4 regions of the Sporosarcina sp. FSL K6-3508 genome follow, and region 4 is predicted to be linked to each of the others. Evidence: riboswitches for the same ligand, from Rfam matches in the RefSeq annotation. Region 4 holds a riboswitch; each other region holds the start of a gene.

Region 1 (5,146 bases), 350 kb from region 4:
AGCTATAGGCATACTTGGAAGGTAGGCGAAATTGCTGCATCATCGCATAGAAAAATAGAATAGGTTGTATAGTCAGCAAAAAAGTAAATCCGACAAAGCCGAATGACAGCGATTTACTGCCGAGTAATAGTGCATGTTGAATACTTTCCTCGGAAATCTTAATGAGCCCCCATTGCCAAAGCACGGACTCGCCTTTACCGAAGAGCACGATGGTGAGAGCAGAAGAAAAGAAAGAAATGGCTAAGGGAATGGACAGCAAAGCAAGTTTTTTCATTGAATAACCGCTGAATCCGTAAAACAGAATGCCGTACAGCACTGCTTGCCAAACTGCAAACGACAAGTTCTGATTAAATAAGGTGATGAGCAGAAAAGCAAAGAAGATGATGAATTTGAGTGCAGGGTTTACTTTGAATAGCCATGTTTCTCGTCTAGGTGTGAACCATGCAAGCATTCAAATACACCTCCAACCATTTCATTGTTTGTATACAATACGCCGTCTTCCACTGTCCATACTGAAGTCGCAAAGTTTTTCACGATCTCCATGTCATGGGTCACCATGAGAATCGTAATTCCTTGAACGCGTAGCTGTTCAAGCTTCTCTAAAATCGCGAATGTATTGCGTGCATCTTGACCAAAAGTAGGTTCATCCAAAAGCAAAATATCCGTTTGCGGAGTCAAGGCAGTGGCCACACTTAAACGACGCTTTTGGCCCGTGGAAAGCTGATAAGGATGCCGTGTGCCTGAATTCGGTAAATTAAAGAGTTGCATTAAATCTGCCGCATAGTTCACTGCTTGAGGTTTGCTCATTTTATGCAGAGAGACCGTTAATTCTTCAGCTATCGAATTCGTCACAAATTGCAGTTCTGGATTTTGAAAGACGAGCGAGAGTCCTTTAGGCAACTGCTTTTTCCTTTTCTTCTGAATAACGCGTTCACCATTCACTTTATAGATGCCTTCAGTGCGTAATAATTGCATAAGAGAAAGAAGCAGCGTACTTTTTCCTGAACCATTTTCACCCGTGATCGCAATCCAGTCACCTGTTTTAGCCACTGCTTTCTTTGCAAAGATTTTCGGGGCAGTGCCACGAAAACCATGAAAGTCGTTGAGAAGGATCTTTTCAAATGAGGAAACTTGTTCACGTTCATGCATCATCGATTTAAAAGACTCAGATTCCTTATACTCATCCCACACACTTGGATACCAAATACCGTAGCGTTTCAATTCTTCTTGATAGTGCTTGAAAATGGTGGAAGGAGAGTCGTCCGCTAGAATAATTCCATGGTCATTAAACAAGACAACACGGTCTACCCAGTCTGCAATCAAGTCAATTTTATGCTCAACAATAATTACGGTCTTATCCGCAGTTGCTTGTTTAATAGATGACCAGATTTGTTCGGTGCCTTCGGGATCAAGTAATGCGGAAGGTTCGTCGAGAAACAGAACATCGGGCTTTAGTAGAAGTACGGAAGCAAGTGCAAGCCGTTGTTTCATACCTTGAGATAGTTCAAGGATCGGTGTGTGTAAGTTTTCCAAATGTAGATCGACGCGTTTTAGCGCCTCTTCTATCAAAGGTGCCATATCGCTGCGCGGTATGTTCAGGTTTTCCAGTACAAATGCGAGCTCTTCATCGACATATGACATACAGAACTGCGTATCGGGATCTTGAAAGACGAAGCCCCATGAGTCGGGCAGATTGATTTTATCGGCTTTCATTGGCAACTCAATGGAGTTCGGAACGATTCCGCTGAGCACTTGCAGTAACGTCGATTTTCCACAGCCGCTTGGTCCGAGCATGAGTACTTTTTCACCTGGCTGAACCGAAAAGGAGAGATCCTTGAAGATCAAGGAATCCTCTCCAGGAAATTTCAAACGCAGATTGGTTAGATTGATGGCATATCTATTCGAATAATTCATCAAAATTTACCGATCCAGCATCGTATATTCTTTTTTATCAACTGGACGAATTAAAGACGTCACACCAGTTGCTTCGAGTGCCCGGACGATCAGCACGGCGAAAATCCCAGTGAAGATGAATGCACTGATGGCACGTAGTCCATATTTCACGATAAGTGCCCACGTTTCAAGTGCTGCATAACCATAGAACAAGTCGAGCGTAAAGCTGGCCAGGCATGAAGCGACGCCCGCTAATCCAGCAACTACCATTGAGAAGCGTTTATAACGGAACGCTGCAAACAGCAATTCTGCTGCAAGTCCCTGAACGAAACCATACATTAGAACTTCGATGCCATGCCCGGCAAATGCGGATAAACTAGCCCCTGCAATACTTGCGATCAGCGCTGTACCGGGTTTACGGATGAGCAGATAAGCAAATGGACCGACCATGAACCACATTCCATAAATCAGCTGACGTGCAACTGGCAGGATCGGCTTTACAACGGTATACAGATCATCCCAGAACTTCATCAGGATTCCGAAAACGACCCCGATCATAATCGTGATCAATAAATCTGTGAATTTCAATCTTTTCAATAGATCCCACTCCTTCTTTTTTTGCCTATACAAAAAAGCCGTCTGAAAGAGCAGACAGCCGAGGAGGGGACATGCAGGTCCCGGATATTCCCTTCGAACGCTCTCTACGCTGGCATTACCCAGATCAGATTAACGGTCAGCAGTGGTTTTATCTGCTATCTCAGCCTGATTCACTCAAGCACCCGTACGGACAATTATGTAAGCAGTCATAGTATACAACAGTCTAATTTATCTGGCAACCTGAGGCGCAATAGACTACATGTGAAAAAGTAAGAATTTGTGGCTGTGTTATTGTCGTTCAAAAAGCGTCTACTCTGTAATTAGAGAAGACGCTATTATCGGTGCATTTGAAAAGATATGCGATTTTAGAGTTTGAATCGTTGCATCAGTAGATTCAATTCCTCTGCTAGTTTTGCTAAATCATTGGAGTTATTAGCTACTTCCTCCATGGAGCTGCTTGCTTGTTCGGATGAGGCAGAAGTTTCTTCGACCCCTGCTGCAGATTGCTCGGTAATTGCTGCAATTTCTTCTATAGAGCTGCGCATTTCCTGGCCATTTGCTGAAATGTCGTTTAAGTCTTCAGCTATACTGCGAATTCGATTCGCCATTTCTGTAACAGCTGTACTGATTTTATCGAATGTTTCACCCGTTTGTTTAATTTGGCTTGTTCCTTCTTCGACTTCTTTATACCCGTCCTGCAGTGAATCTGTTACTGTTCTGGATTCATTTTGAATGCGGTTGACGATATCTGTAATGTTTGTGACAGATGAAGAAGATTGCTCTGCAAGTTTTCTCACTTCATCCGCTACGACTGCGAAGCCTTTCCCATGCTCGCCAGCTCGCGCAGCCTCAATTGCGGCATTCAATGCCAATAAATTCGTCTGGCCCGCAATGTCTTGAATGACAGAAACTAGTTCAGAGATTTCTTGCGTGTGCTGATCCAATCCTTCTACTTTAACAACGGCATCGTGAACGATTTGATCAATCACAGCCATTTGCTTGGAAGAAGAAGTCATCAATTCACTTCCTTGGTTCGTCATCTCAAGAACCGAAGTGGAAGATTTTTGTACATGCATACCATTTTCATTGGCTTCCATCACTTTTGCTACGAAAGTTTCCATGGAGGATGACAAAATCGTGGCGTTATCGGCTTGAGACTCTGTGCCGTTTGCTAAGTCTTCCATCGTTATGGCAATTTGGGCCGTGCCTGCTTTTACTTCATTTGCTGATTGAGTCAATTCTTCACTTTGTGTAGACACAGTTTCGGCCACATGATTGATTTCATCTAATAAATGACGAGTGCTGGCACTCATTTCATTCGTCGATGCGATTAATTGGCCGATTTCATCTTTAAGATGTGTTTCCATAGGCTCGCTACTTAAATCTCCGCTCGTAATGAGTTTCATTCGATTCATGACGATTCGGAGTGGTCTTGAAATCGAGTTAGCTGTAATTATAGCCGTGGCTATGCTTAAAAGAATGACTAGAACAATTACTCCAGTGACAATAAGTAATGTCGTTTTCCCGTTTGCTAGCATATTTTTCTCTAAATCAATAATAAAATTTTCTCGGTTTTTAGCTGCTTCTTCGTAAGACGACATTAAACTACGAGCTTCATCAGTCATCGACATAACATTACGAAGAGCTTCCTCTTCATTTCCTCTTTCATATTCAGCGAATACTTGTTCAGTAACAAAATTACGCCATTCAACCGTTCTTTCGAATAGGTTAATACTTTCTTGGGTTCCCCCTAGTTTTTTTAAAGATGATTGACGATTTTCACTTTTTTCGGTGTAGCTATTAAACAACTCTTTAAAACTGTCGTCACCTGTTAGAATGAAACCACGAGACGCTGCGAGTTGATTCGCCATATCCAGAGATAGCTGTTCATCTATAATTAAAAGTGGCAGTTCTTTATCTAAAACCGCTTTCGTTAAGTTATTAGAATGATTTAATGTGTAAACGATATAAACACCTAATAAAACAATTAAAATGACTACAGTAGAAAATCCAAACAACATTTTTCCCCGTATGCTTTTGAATGTGCCCATTATTATCCTTATTCCCTTCTTATTTCATAGAGTTTCTTTTACCTATAAAACTGAAGAACTATTGATGTTTAAATAGAACTAAAAGTAATAAGTAAGTAATTCAATTATACCATTTATTTCTGTTGTTATCTATAGAGTGGTAGGAAAGACTAAAAATATAGTTAATAAAAGGCTGAGCAAAGTAATGGTAAAGGTGAGGGTGAGATCACCCAAGTAACGATATAATGAAGAAGTATGCATGCAATTAGATAGCTTGCAGTGTACTATTTATTTATGGAATTGTAGATGATAAGCTAATACCATTCAATTATGGAGTTAAATTAGTTGGAACATCATGAGAGGAGAACAATATGCATACTTTTAAACAGCAATGGCTTGGGAATGTCCGTGCTGATCTTTTGGCAGGCATTGTTGTAGGACTGGCACTTATTCCGGAAGCTCTGGCTTTTGCGTTTATCGTCGGTGTCGATCCGCGTGTCGCGCTCTATGCTTCCTTCACCATTGCGGTCATCACATCATTTGTTGGCGGCCGTCCCGGTCTAATTTCAGCTGCGACTGGTGCGATGGCTTTGGTTCTTGTCAGTTTGATGGCGAATCACGGCTTA
Region 2 (5,146 bases), 980 kb from region 4:
TTAATTCGTTTGGTCACGAAATTCAAAGCTCATGACTTGTTTGTCGATGAGATGAAGAGCCGTTTGTCTGCATTAGAGGAATGCGGATTGACGCAAGTACTAGATAGAGAAATTGATAGTGTGCAGGAAGGATTGACTGCCTTTGCTTCCTATGATTATTCTTTGCAAACATTTGAAGCGAAAAGATGGATGAAACGCATGTCGGACGTATATGAAAGCGTCGTGAGTTTGGAGTGGGCTGCAAAGTATGGTAGGAAGTATGAGAAGTTAGCAGAGGTGTTCATGGAAGATACATGGGGGTTGCGTAAGTCAGGCGAACCGATGAAAACAGTGGAATGCTTTGAGGAATTAATCTGAAAAGCAAGACTGTATAAATGGAGGGCTGTCCAGGGAGTGATCTCCTGAACTGCCCTTCTTACTTTTGCATCATTTTGCTGTCGAAGATCATAAAGTGTCTATACACGATCATAAATTCCAGTCAACCGCTCATATCCTCCTGCCAAGCGATCATAGCAACTAGGAACTCGCTCATTAAACTGTGTATCGCGCTCATAAAAGGTTTCTTTCTACTGAATTGGGAAGGATGAACCGATCCCTCGTTACTGCTAACCATAGACTCATCGAACGACTCCGTTTCAGTTTACAAACATTCTAGTGTCAGCTATATCTGATCGTGCAAATGTCAGCCAAGGCGAGTTCTTTGACATCTGCATCTCCGAACGGTTGAAAATGGATAACTCGATTGTTTTTGTCGAATTCTAAGTAATAGCCATTATGCTGAATATTTTTTGATTGTTTCAATGTGATTTCGATAGGATCACCCATCATTAAATCGACGAGTATATGAATTAATTTCTTTTCGTCATAACATCTAGTCTCCCGATTCGATACATGCGAAGAGTCACAGCTGTTGCAAGGTCTAAACTTTCTTGATGACATAAAATATGCACCTCCTTCTCTCTTAGTGTATGTCGAAAAACGTGAGAGAACTGTGCCGTTTCATTTGATGAATTCAACGGCAAGGAGGTGCAACTGAATGTAAGCTTGCTCTACCAATTAACCATGCAGAAAATCAAGAAATAACTCTATTAATCCATTACCAATCCGCCATCCACAACAAGATTTTGTCCTGTGATGGCACGGCTGGAAGGAGAAGCGAAGAAAACAACCACATCGGCTACTTCTTCTGGAGTGACGACTCGCCCAATCGGTGTATTGGCTTTAATGATATCGAACACAGCATCCGGTGTAGCAGCGCTAGCATCTGTTTTCAGTAAAAGCCCACCTGACACCATATTGACGGTGATACCATCTGGTCCTAACTCTTTTGCCATGCTTCGCGTCATACCGAGCAAAGCGGCCTTACTCGTATTGTAATCGTGATAAGGCACGACAGGATTCTGCACCAAGTTTGTACCGATATTGATGATTCGACCAAACTGCAATCGTGTCATACCTTCCCGAGTTGCTTGAAGTGTATTCAGTGTTGCCCCCACAGAACCTTCCAACTGTTTATGATAATCCTGCCATTCAATTGCATCCAACTGTTTCCGATCATCGCCGTTGAAAGAAAAGTCGATTAATGCATTATTGACGATTGTCGTAATTGGTTGTCCGAAATGACGGTTAGCCTGTTCTACTAATAACTGCAGATCATCTAGATTCCGCACATCTGCCCGCAGTGCAATTGCTCGGTCACTGCCAATTTCATTCACAACTTGCTGAGCTTTATCACTATTTTTAAAGTAATTCACGACAACTTTTGAACCTGCTTCGCCAAATGCCTTCGCAGTTGCCGCGCCCAATCCTCTGCTTGCACCTGTCACCAATACTACTTGATCTTTCAATTCCAATCCATCCAGCTCCTTTTTTCATAGGTTTATACAAAAAAAGACCACTGAAAGTTAGCGGCCGCTGAAAAGAATGCCACTTCCCTCCGTCGGTATCAACCGAATCAGGTTCAAAGGGTCGGAGTTTTCTCCTCTCAGCCAATAGGCACCCCCAGTGATTTTGTTATGTATGTGTCTGTGAAGTATAGCATTAGGAACATTTTAATACTATGAATTACCATTCTTTTTCATAGTTTCATGCAAATATCTGAATCATTTGTTAAAATAAAATAAGGGTGAAGCACTGGCAAAGAACAGGAGGAGAAACGTATGAAAACGATCTACTCAACAAATTTGCAAGCGGTTTCAAATATTGAAGACGGAGCAACGTTAATGGTTGGCGGATTTGGACTGGTTGGGATACCAGAGCAGCTGATTCTGGCATTGGTAGAAACTGAAGTGAAAGATTTAACAATCATATCAAATAATTGTGGCGTGGATGATTGGGGACTTGGCTTGTTGCTGCAAAAGAAGCAGATCAAGAAAATGATTGGATCGTATGTTGGGGAGAATAAGGAATTTGAACGCCAGGTATTGGCAGGGGAAATTGAAGTCGAGCTGACACCGCAAGGAACGTTGGCTGAAAAGATACGTGCAGGCGGCGCGGGGATACCGGCTTTCTATACGCCTGCTGGAGTCGGGACACAGATTGCAGAAGGAAAAGAAGAGCGGGTCTTTGATGGCAAGGAGTATTTATTGGAGGAAGCTTTGCGTGCGGATTTCGCATTGATTCGGGCAGCGAAAGCCGATCGTTTGGGAAACTTGATCTACAATAAAACGGCGCAAAATTTTAACCCACTTATGGCGGCGGCAGCTAAATTTACAATTGCTGAGGCGGAAGAGATTGTAGATGTTGGAGCACTAGATCCTGCTCACATCCATACCCCAAGCATTTATGTGCAAGGCTTAATACAGGCAAAACAAGAAAAACGAATTGAGCGGCTGACGACTCGGCAGAAAGGGGAGGGAGCTTAATGAAACCAATTCATTTTAGAGAGCGTATTGCGAAAAGGGCAGAGCAGGAAATTAAAGACGGCGACTATGTCAATTTAGGCATTGGTATGCCAACACTTGTAGCGAACTATATTTCAGCTGATAAAACAGTCATTTTGCAGTCGGAAAATGGATTATTGGGCATTGGGCCGTATCCTTTAGAAGAAGATGTCGACCCTGATTTGATCAATGCTGGAAAAGAAACGGTATCAACGATTCCCGGATCTGCTTTCTTCTCGAGTGCCGAATCATTTGCGATGATCCGCGGCGGCCATGTGGATGTTGCGATTTTAGGCGCAATGGAAGTGTCTGAAACAGGAGATTTGGCCAATTGGATGATTCCAGGGAAAGTGATTAAAGGGATGGGTGGCGCGATGGATTTGGTTCATGGTGCCAAAAAAGTGATCATCATAATGGAACATGTTTCTAAAAGCGGTGAACCGAAGATTAAAAAGCGCTGTACTCTGCCGCTAACAGGAAAAGAAGTCGTGGATAAGATTATTACCGAACGAGCTTTAATTGAAGTGACTCCAAAAGGTTTAGTGCTGAAAGAAGTATTTGACGGTTTTACGGCAGAGGAAGTTATTGAATCAACGGAAGCTGATTTGATTCGGGGAGACAATTGTATAGGATGATAAGTGCTCTGTCTAATTTAGGCAGAGTTCTTTTATGGAAATAAGAAGGAGATTGTGTCAATCGACTGCCGATAATCAATAAATAACAGTAGCCGCTCGTAAAGCCTAGCTTTGAGCTCATAGGTCTTGCTTTGCCGCTCATAAAGCCTTGCTCTGTGCTCATACTTCCCGTCATCTCGCTCATAAGCCCTTTGCTTAAGCTCATACCCGCCATGACTAGCCGCTCATTAACCAACAACGCAATTCCCATAATATAATGCTACAATACATAACAACAATGCATCGAGGTGAACGACAAATGAAAATATTGCTCCTTATAAAAGACCCATTAGAAGCACAAGGCTTAAAATGGCTGCTGACATCACAATGGAACGACGTGGCGGTCGAAATAACAGACCAACCAAACGTACTGCGCACATTTCAAGACGCTTACTTATACATCATCGACATGGACTTCATCAGCAAAGAAGACGTCGACTTGCCTGCTCATGCACTCTGGCTTGGCATTTCTTCAGACCGCACATTTCAGACGGTCTATCAGGCACTTACGCTAAAAGCCGAAGACGTGCTGTTCCGTCCGTTCCCACCTGAACGCCTGCTGAAACAAGTCCAGCAAATCCGTTTTCATTGGCGCAATGAAAAAACGGATCGTGAACAGCCGCTTGCACAGCAGCAAAACAGTGTATCCTATGAGGATTTACTCATCCGAGACACGATACCACAACAGCCGATTTGTATGAGCCTGCTTGCGATATCCGATTTAGAAGCGTTGGATATCCTCGTTGAAAAATTGAAGCGCTATGATTTTCCGGCGGCATTTCAAGTGTTTCCGTTTTCGGATCATGTACTGGTCATTCATCGGTTGAGCGAAATGCAGCCATTGCATGAAGCGTATCGAGTGTTTTTTTCACAATGGAAGGGTCAATCGGAAGCTTTGCTGACGATTTATCTATATATAGCGGATGAAGAAATAAGCTATCGTGCGTTCTACAAAAAAATGCGCCTGTTCCATGAGCGAATTTTCTATGACGGCTATGATATTCTTACGCAAGTTGAAGAAGATTTTCAATGGAAGGAACTCGACCCATTTTTGTCGCCGATTGATCAGCAAAAGTGGATTGAAATGCTGGAGAAGCAGCAACTGACGAATATTCGTGAATGGTTGGAGTACGACTTTCTGACTTTGGAACCGCCATATCCGAACCCTGGGATGGTGCGCGTGCGGCTAACGAGTATTTTAGCGCAGATGCGTCGGTATATGATGGCGAACTCCTTACAGTCTTCAAAATTAGAACAGGCATATCATGCTCTGTTTAATAAAACGATTCAAGAACCGGTTATGTATCATATTATTCAATCCTTCATTACGTTTAGCGGCGAATTGATTCGGACATCCAGTGACCTGTACACTTCTCAAGACTTCGATGAGAAGGTAAGAGAGCGGATTTTAATGAATTATTGGGATTCTTCTTGGAACTTAGCTGCCTGCGCGGAAGAAATGAAAATCCATAAAAGTACGCTCAGCCGGAAATATGCGAAAGAAGCAGGACAGTCGTTCCGAGATACATTGCTTGGCATCCGAATTGAACAAGCGCAGCGTTTATTGAAAGAAACGGATTTAACCATCTC
Region 3 (5,146 bases), 530 kb from region 4:
GTTCCCGCCAGCAAAATGCTGGATGATCAAGTATTCAGCGGTACACTAGTGGAACATGGTTATATAGAAGTGATTGCCGTAAGGGTTGGTAATGACACGACTTTCGCCCGCATTATTGAATTAGTGGAAGAAGCGCAGGAATCCAAATCGAAAACCGAAAAGTTTCTCGAGCGTTTTGCTACTATCTATACGCCTTCCATTGTGCTCTTGTCCGTGCTCGTTTATCTTTTAACACGGAACATCGAAATGACGTTAACTTTCCTCGTCATCGCTTGCCCTGGAGCCCTCGTCATTTCCGCACCGGTTTCGATCGTTGCAGGAATTGGCAACGGAGCCCGAAACGGTGTCTTGATAAAAGGCGGAGAAGTAATGGAACAGCTAGCGAAAATTGATACGATCGTCTTTGATAAAACAGGTACATTGACAAGAGGGCGACCTGAAGTAACTGATGTCTACGGATTAGGTATAGAGAAAGAAGAGTTACTGCGTCTCACAGCCGAAGCCGAAATGATTTCAGAACACCATCTAGGCCGGACTATCGTTAAAGAAGCGAAGAAACGTGCGATTCATTTGTCCAATCAACCGGAAGACGCTGAAGTGGTTAAAGGAAATGGAATAATGGCTACAGTAGAAGGAAAGCATCTCGCAGTTGGCAATCGCAAACTAATGGAAGACCAAAAGATCCCGATTCCTTCTGAAATGGAAGACTATGCATCACAACGTGAGAAAGCTGGAAATACGGCAATTTTCGTCAGTATTTCCCGGGAAATCACAGGAATCATCTCTGTCGCCGATCAAATTCGTCCGGAAGCTACCGAAGCGTTGGCCAAATTGCGGAAAAATGGCATCAAGCAAATGATCATGCTGACAGGCGACAATCGACATACAGCCCAACTAGTTGGCGAACACCTTGGCCTTGACGAAATCTATGCGGAATTATTGCCTGAAGATAAAGTGGCGGCAGTTCAGAGTTTGAAAGAACAAGGTCACCGAGTTGCTATGGCAGGCGACGGAATCAACGATGCACCCGCCATAGCAACGGCGGATATTGGGCTTGCCATGGGAGAAGGCGGAACAGATATTTCAATGGAGACAGCGGACATCGTCTTGATGGCAGATCGGCTCGATCAATTCTCCCATGCCTATGCTTTAGCGAAAGCAACTGTACAGAACATGAAGCAGAATACATTCTTTGCGGTCGGTACCGTATTCCTTCTGTTGCTCGGTGTATTACTCGGCAAAGTATTCCTCGCTTCCGGTATGCTCGTCCATGAAGTGAGCGTACTTCTGGTGATCCTGAACGCCATTCGATTAATACGTTATACTAACGACAAGCCATCGAATCAAAAACAAAGTGAGGTGATATCGGATGAACCAAGGATCACATTGTGACCTAAGCACGAACGATCTTCACCGTTCCTGCGTTTCGCTCGTCCCTCTTTTCAATCACTTGGATAAGCAGCAAATGGATCAAATCGTCGCGCTTGCACGCAGCATAAGCTACCCTCGCGGTGAAATGATTTACCATAGCGGTGATCGCTCAGAAGGTTTATATATATTGCATAAAGGACGAGTCAAGGTCTATCGTCTATCGGAGAATGGCAAGGAACAACTCGTCCGTATCCTGAAACCAGGAGAATTCACAGGCGAGCTTTCCTTGTTCGACGCAAAGCCTCATGACGCATATGCGGAAACTTTGGAAGCCGTTGAACTGTGTATCATCCAACGGGACGAGATGCAGCAACTTTTGCAATCTCACCCTGCAATTTCATTGAGGATGCTTACGGAATTCTCTTCCCGACTCGCGGATACAGAGCTGCGAGCCGCCCGAATCGCCATGGAATCTGCTGAAACTCGACTTGCGTTGTATTTGGCGGATCTATCAGAGGAACAGCAACAATTGACCATCCGACTGCCGATGAGCCGAAAAGATCTAGCTTCCCATCTTGGCACGACACCCGAAACAATCAGTCGTAAATTAAGCGTATTCGAAGAACGGGGCTGGATTCGCCAGACCGGTTCTAAGATTGTAGAGATTTTCGATTTAGTTTCTTTATTACTCATATAATGGCTATATAAAATTCAGCAAGAGATGAAAATTTGACATCCCTCTTTTCTTTCAATCTGGTAAGTGCTATGCTGTAAGTGAATATTATAATCTTTTGACCATTAGGGGAATCCTTCACAAGGACTGAGAAAAGAGTGCGACTCTGAAACCCTTATCACCTGAACAGGTTCGTACCTGCGGAGGGAAGTGGCAAGTCGTTTTGGCGTACTCTCATACATGCCGACACATCCAACCACTTTCCGATTCGGGAAGTGGTTTTTTCATTTGGAGGTGAACTGGAAATGAAATTGGTCGGTGTCACGGATGATTGTCATTCTGTTGATGAACTGCTGCTCAAGTTGCTGGAGACGGAGCCTTATATCGATGAATTTATCTTACGTGAAAAGTCGAAGACGGATGAACAGCTGATCGAATTGATTTCACATCTCTCTACTAGAGGGTTTCCATTGGATAAAATAATTGTACACGCACGGCCCAGCCTCGCAAACTCGCTGTCCGTCCCCTGTCAGCTGACAGGCTATGGAATGTCGGTGAAGGAAGCACGTACCACTTTTCCGTCGCTGAGATTAGGATCTTCCGTCCATTCATTGGAAGAGGCACGAGAAGCACAAGCTGCCGGAGCAGACTGGCTATTGTATGGACATATTTATCTGACGTCATCCAAAAAAGGCTTGGCTCCGCGGGGTACGGATGAACTTTTTGAGATTGCATTATCATGCACGATTCCCGTCTATGCAATCGGTGGAATTCGACCAGTTCATCTGCCGGTTTTTAAAAGACACGGCGTCAGAGGTGCAGCAATCCTGTCCCCCATCAGCAGTCAAGACGCAGTGAGCGCAGTTAGAGATTATGCACGTGCAAGAGATTCATAGCAAAGGAGCGGTGTTCATTGGGCAAAACAATTGATTTGAACGGTAAGTCGTATTCGGTTGTACCTGAGGTGGAAACAGTTCAGCAGTTACTGGAGCATTTGAAGCTTGGCAATCGAATTTTGATCGTCGAAAAGAACAAGGAAATTCTGCAGAAGGACAGTTACGATGCACCAATTATGGACAGAGATCAAATTGAAATCATACATTTTGTTGGAGGCGGATGAGGATGTTACAAATAGCAGATAAAAGGTTTTCTTCACGTTTATTGTTAGGCACAGGGAAGTATCCTTCATTTGAGACTCAAAAAAAGGCAGTTGCGGTATCAGAGACAGAAATCTTAACATTTGCGGTGAGACGGATGAACATTTTCGAAGAGTCTCAGCCGAATTTCCTGGAGCAACTGGATTTAGAGCACTATACATTATTGCCAAATACAGCAGGCGCAAGCACAGCGGAGGAAGCGGTGCATATCGCGAAGCTGGCGAAAGCATCGGGATTATGTGATATGGTAAAGGTTGAGATTATTGGCTGCAGCCATTCGTTGTTGCCCGATCCAGTGGAAACGTTGCGTGCATCTGAAATGCTGCTTGAAGAAGGTTTCATCGTGCTGCCTTATACGTCGGATGATGTGGTGCTGGCACGGAAACTTTGTGAATTAGGCGTTCATGCCATCATGCCGGGCGCTGCACCGATTGGTTCAGGTCACGGAATTTTGAATCCGTTGAATCTTTCTCTAATTATCGAGCAATCAAATGTACCGGTCATTGTGGATGCGGGCATTGGATCACCGAAAGACGCGGCATACGCGATGGAGCTTGGAGCGGACGGCGTGCTATTGAATACAGCGGTTTCCGAAGCTGCAGACCCTGTTAAAATGGCAGAAGCGATGAAATTAGCGATTGAAGCGGGACATCTTGGCTATCAAGCAGGGCGCATGCCGGTAAGAGACTATGGCGTCGCGAGCAGTCCGCTAGAGGGGCTTGTGCCAAATTGATGAGTAAATATTCACGCCAAGAGCTGTTTACACCCATTGGAGCGGACGGCCAGCTGCGGATACGGGGGACCAAGGTGTTCGTCCTCGGCGCTGGGGCACTTGGTTCATCCGGAGCCGAAATGCTTGTACGCGCAGGTGTTGGTGAATTAACAATTGTAGATCGCGATATTTTGGAATGGTCCAATTTGCATCGTCAGCAGTTGTACGCTGAGCAAGACGTTGTCGAGCAATTACCGAAAGCCGCCGCTGCGGAAAGACGACTGCGCCAGATCAACAGTGATGTGAAAATCCGAGGAGTCGTAGCAGATGTGACGCCAGAAAATGTGCTGGAGTTATTTGAAGGCCATGACATGGTGCTCGATGGCACAGATAATATTGAAACGCGATTACTCGCAAATGACGCTTGTCTACAATTAAATATTCCTTTTTTTATGGGCGCTTGTGTGGGGAGCTATGGATTGACGTTTCCTATCGGAGTTGCCGAGGAACAGCCTTGCTTGCATTGTCTGCTCGAAGCGTTGCCCCCACAGTCCTTGACTTGTGACACGGTCGGCGTAATCAGCCCGATTGTCGTGACGACTGCTGCACGCCAAGTAGCACAGCTGCTGAAGTATGTGATAGGAGCGGAATTGGATCCACGCTTGGAATCCACGGATTTATGGACAGATGAATGTGCATCGATGGAAGTCAAAAACATGAAGAAATCTAGTTGTCCAAGTTGTTCAGCACAGCCAAGCTATCCGTTTTTATCAGCTTCCGAAGTCGTTCGAACAGCCGTGCTATGCGGACGCGACACTGTACAGTTGACTTGGCCTAAGAACCGGCAAGTGGAACTCGCTCCATTTGCTGACTCGATACGCGAGACGGTCTCGAATTTATTGCATAATCCCTATTTGGTATCTTGTGAATACAATGACCACCGACTAGTTTTATTTCGCGATGGCCGCATGCTAATCCACGGCACGAAAGATATCACAGAAGCCCGGAAGATTGCGGCAGGTTTATTGGGATGACGAGTAAAAAAAGAGGAGCCAGGTAAATGAAAGAGTTCAAAATTACGTACTTTTTTGACGAAGATCATTACATTCGACGATTTGTTCATTTGGATTCCTTTGAAGAAGCAAAAAGTCTAGTCCACGACGAGCGCGGGCAGTATGTTGCTTTTTTTGACAGCCGCGAAATATATCATGAACTGGACACTAGCAATGTAAG
Region 4 (5,146 bases):
ATTTGATGAAGCAGTCACCTTTGTCCTGTTGCCGTATTTTGAAAGACAGCAGTTTGGCGGCGGTGTATTACTGACCTCCCCTATTACAGGGTCACGCGCCATTATTTCTCAAATGAATCACTACGTCCTCTATGCGACAGGCGCAGCTGTACTTCTAGCCCTATTGCTGAGTGGCTTGTTGTCGATGATTCATGTGCGGCGGATCCAAAGGTTGCGCCGAGCCGCAGCCGCTGTGGCAGGCGGTGATTATACCGTTCGTGTCCCGTCATCAGAATTTGATGAGATTGGCGAATTATCTAGGGATTTCAATGAAATGACCGACAAACTTGAGACTTCAATGAAGGAAATCGACACACTTGAAAAACGCAGACGGCAGTTCATGGCGGATGTCTCCCATGAACTGCGAACACCTCTTACCACGATTCGCGGGGTGATCGAAGGGTTGCGTGAGCGAATGATTTCTGAAGATGAACAAGATAAAGCACTGCAGTTGGCACAGAATGAATCGAAACGACTGATTCGACTCGTCAACGAAAACTTGGATTACGAAAAGATCCGTGCCAATCAAATTCAATTGAATAAGCAGAGACTTCCTCTGAAAGAACTCCTTGAAATGACTGCCGACCAACTTGAACATGCAGCAGCTGAACGTGGAAATACCATTATAGTCAATGCATCCGATCAGCTGTCTGTCTTTGCAGATTACGACCGGCTCATGCAAATTTTCATCAATATCACCAAAAACAGTATCCAATTTTGTGAAAACGGGACGATTACTCTAATTGCCAAGGAAAACGAGAAAGAAACGATTATCGAAATCGCAGATACGGGAATCGGCATGAACCCCGCTGAAATCGAACAAATTTGGGATCGTTTTTATAAAGCTATCATTTCAAGAACTTCCACGCCGTACGGTGAATTTGGGCTTGGTCTTTCAATCGTCAAACAGCTTGTCCTTCTACACGAGGGCGTGATCGATGTACAGAGTGAAAAAGGCAAAGGTGCTCTCTTTACGATAAGATTGCCAAAATAAAAAAAGCCGCTCACATAGCGGCTTTTCGTGATTAATTACACGTCATATAACGCCAATAATCATCACCTAAGACACCTGATAAGTATGCCAGCCCTTCGCTTTCCGACTGACGTATAGTCCACCAATCACCGTCACCAAGCGATAGATAGATCTCATGATGAGGAGCGTCGTTATGATAACCAACCAAATCGATATTTCCTCCACAATCCAGATGACCCTTCACTTCATAATGGATGGGTGGAGAAACTGTCAGTGGATTCCCGACATCATGCACTATCTCAAAATTGATTTCTGACGGCTTCCCTTCCAAACGTTTGATTTCAATATCTTCTAACGATGCATGACCATGACGCTTATAGCGTTTCAAATAATTCATGCCAATAGATGGACCGACAGCCTTCGTAAATTGAAGCGAGCTTTCTTCAATATTGAATTCACCTCGCATATCCACTCGCGTCCGATAACTTTTCCCTTCTGGGTCGAAATCCCGGTCATCACCAGCGAAGTATGGCAACGGAGACAAGAGATTAGGATTTTTCAGGATATCTTCTTTTAAAAATGTAATATAGCGAAACTTCCACCGATCTATTTCTAGCACCTTTTTACGCTTTGCCACCGGTTGCAATAAGTGATCCCGACAATTCACTCGTATTGAAAACGTATAGCTTTCCTCCGTCGGCTTGTTCTCTGAACTAGGCGGCATCACTACTTCAAATGCTTTCGATACGATCGACTTACTGACATTCATTTGCTGATTGCTGTCAATTAGTGGACGAGTACCCAAAACACTATATGTAACCGCCTCGGACATGCTTGATTCTCGATCGATGAAGCGGTTATTCTCTACGGTATCGAGATATATTCCATTACGGTAAATATCGTATTTTTCTACGCCTTTAATTCGCTCCCAAGACAAAGCAATTTGTGACGAAGCCGCAATTGTTGTGATGACCAAACGTTGTAGAGGATGTTCGTCTTCCACCCTGCTCGTTAAAGCAGATGTTTGAATCACTATGACGTCTTCTACTTTTTCGTCTTTTACACGTTCAATCGTATATTGAAATGGGTGTCTTGAATCGAGTTCTCCGTCAGTAAATTCAGCAACAGTCCCTTCATACAACTGCCGTTCATTTTTATAGACCCTATAGTACCCTCCTGTATCACTCCAAACAAACGATAGCTCCCCCAATGAATGCTTCATACTTTGAACTTCGAATAATGGCTCCATTTTTCATCTGCTCCTTTTTATTCATTTCATATCAATCGACTGTTTCATTTCAGACACTTATGCAACATTGGGCATATGTGTTTACCTACTTCTTCTATGTGTTATCTATCATTTTTATACAATTCATTCTGCTCATCCCAGTATCGTTTTATCCTTCTGTAAATATATGCTACAATCAATATGTCTGATTCATATTCACCACTAGGGGAGCCCGGTTTAATGGGCTGAGATGCATTTACCGCAAACCCTTGGAACCTGATCTAGTCATACTAGCGAAGGGAAGTGGGTAGTTATCGTACCCAACAGCCCATTTCGAATGGGCTTTTTGTATATATACCTTTATAGAGAGGAAGAGAAACATGCCGCTTATTCACCAACTTCGCAAGGAACAACCACTGGTTCATTGCATTACGAATATCGTAGTAGCGAATTTTCAAGCGAATGGTCTATTAGCTATCGGAGCCTCTCCTGTAATGGCTGATGCAATAGAAGAAGCAAAGGATATCGCAAAAGTTGCCGATTGTAGCATTCTGAATATCGGGACGTTGAAGCAACAAACAGTAGATGCAATGATTTTGTCAGGCAACAGTGCCCGCGCAGCGGGAAAACCTGTTGTGCTGGACCCGGTCGGTGCAGGCGCGACTCCCTTCCGAAAAGCTTGTGTACTGCAAATCTTAGATGAAGTGGATGTTACTCTGCTTCGATGTAATGTCGGAGAATTGGCTGCTATCGTAGACATCCCCTGGAATGCAAAAGGCGTAGATGCAGGAGAAGGACAAGCCGACGTAGAGGGAATCGCAAAAATCGTTGCCTTGAAATATGCATGCTTAGTGGCTGTATCTGGAGAAATTGATATCGTTACTGACGGCCATTCCACGTTATCCATTACTGGGGGACACCCTATGATGACGAATATTACGGGTACAGGTTGTTTACTCAGTTCCGTAGTAGGAGCATTCTTATCAATCGGGAGCGAACGTCCTTTAGAAGCAGCAGCGGCGGCACTCGCATTTTATAAACGTGCAGGCGAAGAAGCGGCCAAAGTTTCTCATGGGCCAGGTGATTTTGCTATGAACTTTTTGAATGCATTATATACATTGGATCGCAAAACCAAAACGTACTTAGTATAACTACGAGTAAGGGGGTTTTTTCATTGACAGTAAAAGTAGCATTGACTATTGCCGGTTCAGACAGCGGTGGCGGTGCTGGAATCCAAGCCGATCTAAAAACGTTTCAAGAGCTCGGTGTATTTGGCACATCCGCACTTACTGCCATTACCGCCCAAAACACACAAGGCGTTCATGGTGTTTATCCAGTACCAGTAGAAGGCGTAGTAGCTCAAGTACGTGCTGTACTGGATGATTTTGAAGTGAAAGCCTGTAAAACAGGTATGCTATTTTCTACAGAAATTATAATGGCTATTGCTTCTTTATTGGAAGAATACCCGCCGATTCCTCTCGTGATTGATCCTGTCATGATTGCCAAAGGTGGTCAATCATTATTACTGCAAGAAGCGGTCCAAGCGATGAAGGAAAATTTAATCCCAATTGCCACTATTATTACGCCCAACATTCCGGAAGCCGAAGTACTAACAGGCATGAAGATTGTAACGGATGAGGATATTCAAGAAGCGGCGCAAATCATCATCGAGCTAGGTGCAAGAGCCGTCATTATGAAGGGCGGCCACCGCAACGATGTGCTCGAAGCAAAAGATTATTACGCTGATTGTGAAGGTCAATCTTTCACCATGACAACGCCTTGGGTACAAACAAAAGATACCCATGGTACAGGCTGTACGTTTGCAGCTGCTTTAACCGGTTTTATCGCAAAAGGCTATTCCTTGTCAGATGCCGTTGCAGAAGCAAAACAATTTATCCAAGCTGCGATCGAAGACAGTCTACGCATTGGTTCTGGGCATGGACCGACGAACCACTGGGCATATAATCGTTTAAAGAAGGAGATGCACTAATGCGGAATGCAGAAGTGAGAAAAGCTTTGAGTCTTTATTTTGTGATGGGTACCCCAAATACTGCAACAAATGGGGAGCAAGAAACGCTGGACATCTTAGAGGCAGCTCTTCGTGGGGGTATTACTTGCTTCCAGTTGCGCGAAAAAGGCGAGAATGCTTTGAAAGGAGAGGCATTGGTCGGTTTCGCGAAAAAATGTCAGGTATTATGTCGTCAGTACCATATTCCTTTTATCATTAATGATGATGTGGATCTTGCCTTGGCCATTAATGCAGACGGCGTCCACGTTGGCCAAGACGACGAGCAAGCTGGCATTGTCCGAACGCGAATCGGTCCAAGTAAATGGCTAGGTGTCTCTACCCATAACGCAGAAGAAGTACAGCTTGCTCAAGCAATCGGTGCTGACTATGTAGGCATTGGTCCGATCTATCCGACAGCGACCAAACTAGATGCCTCTGCTGTCGTTGGCCCTGCGCTTATTAAGGAAATCCATACAGCTTTTCCTGATATGGCGATTGTAGGGATCGGGGGTATTTCTTTGGCGAACTTCGGTCCCGCTTTGCATGCAGGCGCGGATGGCATCGCAGTGATTTCTTCTATCGCATCTGCTGAAAACCCTTCAGCAGCAACGCAAACCTTTTCTGAATCAATACGAGCCATTAAAAATTAAATTTTATATATCTTTTGCACCCAAAAGAGCTATGGAGAATTTTTCTCCATAGCTCTTTTATCGACATACCGAGAAACATTTGTCGATTTCCCGGGAAATTAAACGAATAATTACTTCTTCGCTTGCTCGTAGTAGCTCTTCATTTCCTCTTCCGGTACCATGTTTCCACCCGTAGACCATACAAGGTGTGTAGCTTTCGGAGAATTTGCTGAAGAGATATCCGACTGTATAGTTTGTATAGGACCTGT

The links. A riboswitch is a leader RNA that binds a small molecule or an ion and turns the genes downstream of it on or off. The one in region 4 is predicted to bind thiamine pyrophosphate.
Region 1: another riboswitch for thiamine pyrophosphate. It lies ahead of MKX97_RS15190 (ECF transporter S component); the one in region 4 lies ahead of thiM (hydroxyethylthiazole kinase).
Region 2: another riboswitch for thiamine pyrophosphate. It lies ahead of MKX97_RS03475 (3-oxoacyl-ACP reductase); the one in region 4 lies ahead of thiM (hydroxyethylthiazole kinase).
Region 3: another riboswitch for thiamine pyrophosphate. It lies ahead of MKX97_RS01430 (thiamine phosphate synthase); the one in region 4 lies ahead of thiM (hydroxyethylthiazole kinase).

The regions. Positions count from the first base shown of each region.
Region 1 is NZ_CP152016.1:3,048,781-3,053,926, reverse strand. Features, by position in the region: gene MKX97_RS15200 (energy-coupling factor transporter transmembrane component T) at 1-451, opposite strand, end outside; gene MKX97_RS15195 (ATP-binding cassette domain-containing protein) at 403-1,845, opposite strand; gene MKX97_RS15190 (ECF transporter S component) at 1,921-2,490, opposite strand; TPP riboswitch at 2,575-2,686, opposite strand; gene MKX97_RS15185 (methyl-accepting chemotaxis protein) at 2,856-4,541, opposite strand; gene MKX97_RS15180 (SulP family inorganic anion transporter) at 4,892-5,146, shown strand, end outside.
Region 2 is NZ_CP152016.1:743,203-748,348, forward strand. Features, by position in the region: gene MKX97_RS03465 (acyl-CoA dehydrogenase family protein) at 1-357, shown strand, start outside; gene MKX97_RS03470 (hypothetical protein) at 658-939, opposite strand; gene MKX97_RS03475 (3-oxoacyl-ACP reductase) at 1,089-1,853, opposite strand; TPP riboswitch at 1,915-2,013, opposite strand; gene MKX97_RS03480 (CoA transferase subunit A) at 2,160-2,864, shown strand; gene MKX97_RS03485 (CoA transferase subunit B) at 2,864-3,517, shown strand; gene MKX97_RS03490 (response regulator transcription factor) at 3,816-5,146, shown strand, end outside.
Region 3 is NZ_CP152016.1:294,207-299,352, reverse strand. Features, by position in the region: gene MKX97_RS01440 (cation-translocating P-type ATPase) at 1-1,392, shown strand, start outside; gene MKX97_RS01435 (Crp/Fnr family transcriptional regulator) at 1,370-2,068, shown strand; TPP riboswitch at 2,162-2,270, shown strand; gene MKX97_RS01430 (thiamine phosphate synthase) at 2,350-2,940, shown strand; gene thiS (sulfur carrier protein ThiS) at 2,970-3,164, shown strand; gene MKX97_RS01420 (thiazole synthase) at 3,161-3,934, shown strand; gene MKX97_RS01415 (ThiF family adenylyltransferase) at 3,931-4,947, shown strand; gene MKX97_RS01410 (hypothetical protein) at 4,974-5,146, shown strand, end outside.
Region 4 is NZ_CP152016.1:3,394,859-3,400,004, forward strand. Features, by position in the region: gene MKX97_RS16940 (HAMP domain-containing sensor histidine kinase) at 1-1,033, shown strand, start outside; gene MKX97_RS16945 (DUF3238 domain-containing protein) at 1,065-2,261, opposite strand; TPP riboswitch at 2,455-2,559, shown strand; gene thiM (hydroxyethylthiazole kinase) at 2,621-3,391, shown strand; gene thiD (bifunctional hydroxymethylpyrimidine kinase/phosphomethylpyrimidine kinase) at 3,415-4,230, shown strand; gene thiE (thiamine phosphate synthase) at 4,230-4,898, shown strand; gene MKX97_RS16965 (D-serine ammonia-lyase) at 5,009-5,146, opposite strand, start outside.